One region of the Lactobacillus sp. PV012 genome, then DNA from elsewhere that is predicted to be linked to it. Evidence: predicted binding sites of a transcription regulator. Region 1 holds the regulator's gene; the other holds the start of a gene.

Region 1 (2,412 bases):
GTACCTAAGTCAATACCGATAACTTTTGACATCTTATAAGCTTCCTTTCATTACTGAGCTACAACTACCATAGCTGGTCTTAGCGTACGATCTTTATATTTATACCCTTTTTGTAAAACTTGAACTACATGATCAGTAGGATGGTCATCATCAGCTGCTACTGTTTGAACTGCTTGATGCAAAGTAGGATCAAAAGCAGCTCCTTTGGCTTCAATCTCTTCTATACCATGATCGTTTAAGGCTTTTACTAAAGCATCTAAAGTCATTTGGACACCCTTTTGAAGTTGCTTAGCAGCTTCATCATCTGCCTTAACTGCTAATGCTCTTTCTAAGTTGTCTACTGCAGGCAAAACATCTTTAGCTAAATTTTGAGCCTCATATTTTATTAATTGAGCTCGTTCTTTAGTATAACGATTTTGCATATTTTGAATTTCTGCTTGACTTCTAAGATAACTATCTTCAAGCTTTTGATTTTTAGCAGTTAATTCATCCACCTTAGCTTGTAATGCTAAAATTTTTGGATCTTCTGCTTGTTTTTTAGAATCTACTTCTTGTTTCTTATCTTCTGCTTCATCTGGAGTAACTTTATTTTTCAAGTCTTCTTCTTTAGGAAATTCTTCTTTACTCACAGCTAGCCTCCTTTAATTTAGCCTTCCATAATAATCAAGTAATTTCTGTGCTAATTCTGTCCGAAAAGAATCAAGCAACCCAATCATTTGTGAATAAGGCATATTTGTCGGACCTAAAAGAGCAATTGTACCTCTTCCATATTTTCCCACCGTATAATGAGCAGTTAATAAACTGTAATTATCTAGTAAGCTAGAAGGTAAGTCACTTCCTAAAGTAACTTGAACTCTGTGGGAATCAGGACTTTGAGAACTAAGACCAATTAATCTACAAATTTCATCATTTTTATCAAGTAACTCATATAAAGATTTTATTTGTCTAACATCTTTATTTTCTGAATTATTAAATAAGTTAATTTGACCATCTACATATAATTCTTCACTAAGTGAATCTTTTATCACATCTTCAAGAAGTTTTAGGACTTCTGGTGATGAGCCTCTTAAAAGTAGATGCTGCGCAATTTCTTGCATCATTGCTTGATTAATCGCAGTCACAGGCTTCCCTACAACTTGCTTATTAATTAAGCTAACAGCTTCTTCAATTTCTTGCCCACTAATCTTAGTAGGTAAAGAATAAATTTGATTCTTAACATTGCCATCATCTGTAACTAAAATCGCCATTACTTGACGTGCAGATAATGGTACAATTCTAAAACCGGTAATCAACCTACCATCAGTTTCAGGACCTGCAGCAAAGGCAGTATAATTAGTCAAATCTGACAAAATCTTAGCGGCTTCTTGTACAATCTGATTAACTTGACTAAAAGGTTGATCTAAGTGTAATCCTATCTTGTCATACACCTTTGTCGGTATTTGAACCGGATCAACTAAATTATCAAGATAATAGCGATAGCCATCGCTAGAGGGAATACGTCCACTTGAAGAATGAGTTTTTTCAAGTAAGCCCTTTTCTTCTAGGACTGCCATTTCATTGCGAATCGTTGCACTTGAAACTTTAATTGGCAGTTGAGTCATCACGGTTTTAGAACCAACTGGTTCATTTGTTTGAGCAAAGTCTTGAATAATCATCTTCAAGATTAACTCTTGCCGTTTAGTCAACATTTTATCGCCCCTTTATTAGCACTCAAGTTTTATCTGTGCTAACTATTTATTATGATACTAATAAATTAGCAAAAAAGCAAGCTAAGTGCTAAAATATAAAAATTATTTATCTTTAAAGTATTGCTTAATATTTCTTTCGTCACTTTTTAGTTGCTTTATTAGATTTTCAACGCCATCAAATTTGACATTGTCTCGCATAAATTTATACCAAGCAACAGTTAATTCTTTTCCATATGCTTCTTCATCAAAGCCAAAGAGATGGGTTTCAATAGTTAAATTTTTATTTTCAAATGTATCGTTATAGCCGACACTTGTCATTGCTTCATACCACTTGCCATCAATTTTAGCCTTAGTGGCATAGACCCCTGGTTTAGGTAAAACCTTTTTCCCAGAAATATCAATATTAGCTGTTGGAAATCCTAGCTCATGACCTCTTCTAAAACCATGGACAATTTCACCTGTTATTTCATACGGGTGCCCTAATAGCTGAGCAGCCAGACTCATTTCTCCATTCTTAATAGCTTCTCTTATTCTACTTGAACTAATCTTTTTATCTTTATAATTTTGCTTTGGTTCCATTTTAGTTACAAACCTTCCCTTTGCAAATCGAGGTAAATTTTCCATATTTGCAATATTTTTATTACTTCCATAGGTATAATCAAAACCTGCTATCACCACTTTTGCCTTTAAAGGCAAAATTACTTTATTGACAAACTCAGCAGGT
Region 2 (2,412 bases), 280 kb from region 1:
TTTTTGTAAGAGAAGTTTCACAAATGCTAATCTAGTTTTTTCACCACCAGATAAAGTACCAATTACTTTTTCCCAGCTATTTTCTTTGAAGTTAAAACCGTTTAAAACACTTTTAATTTCTGCTTGGTAAGAAAATCCGCCTTCTTGTTCAAAGTCATAAGCTAGTTGATCATAGCGTTTCAAAAGTTCTTGGTCTTCAGGGTGCTCAGCAATTTGAATTTGCATTTGGGTAATTTGCTTATTTTTTTGAATTAAATTTGCAAAAACAGATTCCATTTCATCCCAAATTGTATTTTTTTCGTTTAAGGCATTTTCCTGAGCAATATAACCAACTTTAATACCCTTGTTAATAGTGAAATTGCCACTGCTAGCCTCTTGCTGGCCAGTTAAAATTTTAAGTAGGGTAGTTTTTCCAGCTCCGTTAGGACCGACAAGTCCAATCCGAGCGTTGTCAGGAATAGAAAAACTAACATTTGAAAAAATTGTATTTGCCCCAAAGCGTTGTTCGAGGTTTTGTGCTTGTCCAATAATCATATTTATCTCACTTCCTAATCAAATATTCTATCATAGTAATTCTAGAGGATTCTAGACTTATAATTAGTAAAAATAAGGCTTGTGAAAAAATCACTTGATTTTTATTCGATAAAGTGAGTATTATTAAGAAAATTAGTGAAAAATTCACATATTTTAACTGATTGAGAGGTTTATAAAAATGGGAGAAATACCAAAAATTCCAAAAGCTACAGCTAGACGTTTGCCACTCTATTATCGTTACTTAGTTTTTTTAGATGATGAGGGGAAAGAAAAAATTTCCTCAACTGAACTAGCTCAGGCTGTTCAAGTTGATAGTGCATCAATTCGTAGAGACTTTTCCTATTTTGGTGCACTTGGGAAAAGAGGATACGGCTATGATGTAAAAAGCTTATTGAAGTTTTTCAAGAAAATATTAAATCAAGATACGTTAACTAATGTAGCTTTGGTAGGTGTAGGTAATATGGGACATGCGCTTTTAAATTATAATTTTAAAAGAACTAATAATATCCGTATTTCTGCTGCTTTTGATATTAATCCAGAAATTACAGGGACGATCATGAGTGGGGTACCAGTTTATGATGTTAAAGAAATGAAAAAGCAACTTCGAGATCAGCAAATTGATATTGCAATTTTAGCAGTACCGCAAAGTACTGCTCAAAAAACTACTGATGAGTTGGTAGAAGCTGGTATAAAAGGAATTATGAATTTTACTCCTATTCGACTTTCAGCTCCTGAAAGTGTTCGCATTCAGAATGTGGATTTAGCTACTGAATTGCAGACCTTAATTTATTTTCTAGATGCTGAAAAAAATTAGCTTAAACATTTGGATCACATTATTTGCAATCAATTTCTAAAGAAGGTATTATTATAAATGTAAGTTAGCACTTAAGCTTTTTAAGTGCCAAAATATGATTTTTTATATAGCAGGAGGTAACTACCATGTTACAACCAATCGGTGATCGTGTAATTGTTAAAGTAAAAGAAGAAGCTGAAGAAAAAGTCGGAAAAATCGTGCTAGCTTCTAATGCAAAGCAAAAACCTCAAGAAGGTGAAGTTATTGCAGTTGGTGAAGGTAGACGTAATAGCAACGGTGATTTAATTCCAATGGAAGTTGCTAAAGGCGAAACTGTATTTTTTGATAATTATGCTGGCACTAAGTTGACTTATGATGGTGAAGAATACTTAGTACTTCACGAAGGCGACATTTTAGCAGTTATTAGATAAAAAATTAAATTAAAAGGTGGCATTTAAAATGGCAAAAGATATTAAATTTTCTGAAAAAGCAAGACGTTCACTTTTAAACGGTGTTGATAAATTAGCTGATACTGTTAAAACAACTTTAGGACCTAAGGGTAGAAATGTTGTTTTACAAAAGAGTTATGGTGCTCCAGAAATTACCAATGATGGTGTTACTATTGCTAAAAATATCGAATTAGAAAATAACTTTGAAAATATGGGTGCACAATTAGTTGCTGAAGCTGCCCAAAAGACTAATGATATTGCTGGTGATGGTACTACTACTGCAACTGTTTTAACACAAGCAATTGCTCAAGAAGGTATGAAGAATGTTACTGCAGGTGCAAACCCAGTTGGAATTAGACATGGTATTGAAATTGCTACTAAAGCTGCAGTTGATGAATTACACAAGATTAGTCACAAAGTAAGTTCAAAGGCTGAAATTGCTCAAGTTGCTTCTGTTTCTTCAGCTTCAAAAGAAGTTGGTAAGCTTATTGCTGATGCAATGGAAAAAGTTGGTAATGATGGTGTTATTACTATTGAAGAATCAAAGGGTATCAACACTGAATTATCAGTAGTTGAAGGGATGCAATTTGATCGTGGTTACTTATCACAATACATGGTAACTGATAACGATAAAAT

What was found. Region 1 encodes HrcA, which represses chaperone genes, less so after heat shock. Its sites were predicted from a motif close to TTAGCACTCNNNNNNNNNGAGTGCTAA; they were not measured.
Region 2: a site for HrcA is predicted at 1,413-1,439, ahead of groES (co-chaperone GroES). Genes of this name have one in related genera too.

What each region holds. Positions count from the first base shown of each region.
Region 1 covers NZ_CP041983.1:669,086-671,497, reverse strand. Annotated here, with positions in the region: gene dnaK (molecular chaperone DnaK) at 1-32, opposite strand, end outside; gene grpE (nucleotide exchange factor GrpE) at 51-629, opposite strand; gene hrcA (heat-inducible transcriptional repressor HrcA) at 642-1,688, opposite strand; gene ribF (riboflavin biosynthesis protein RibF) at 1,791-2,412, opposite strand, start outside.
Region 2 covers NZ_CP041983.1:389,561-391,972, forward strand. Annotated here, with positions in the region: gene FP433_RS01935 (ABC-F family ATP-binding cassette domain-containing protein) at 1-534, opposite strand, end outside; gene FP433_RS01940 (redox-sensing transcriptional repressor Rex) at 713-1,348, shown strand; gene groES (co-chaperone GroES) at 1,474-1,758, shown strand; gene groL (chaperonin GroEL) at 1,787-2,412, shown strand, end outside.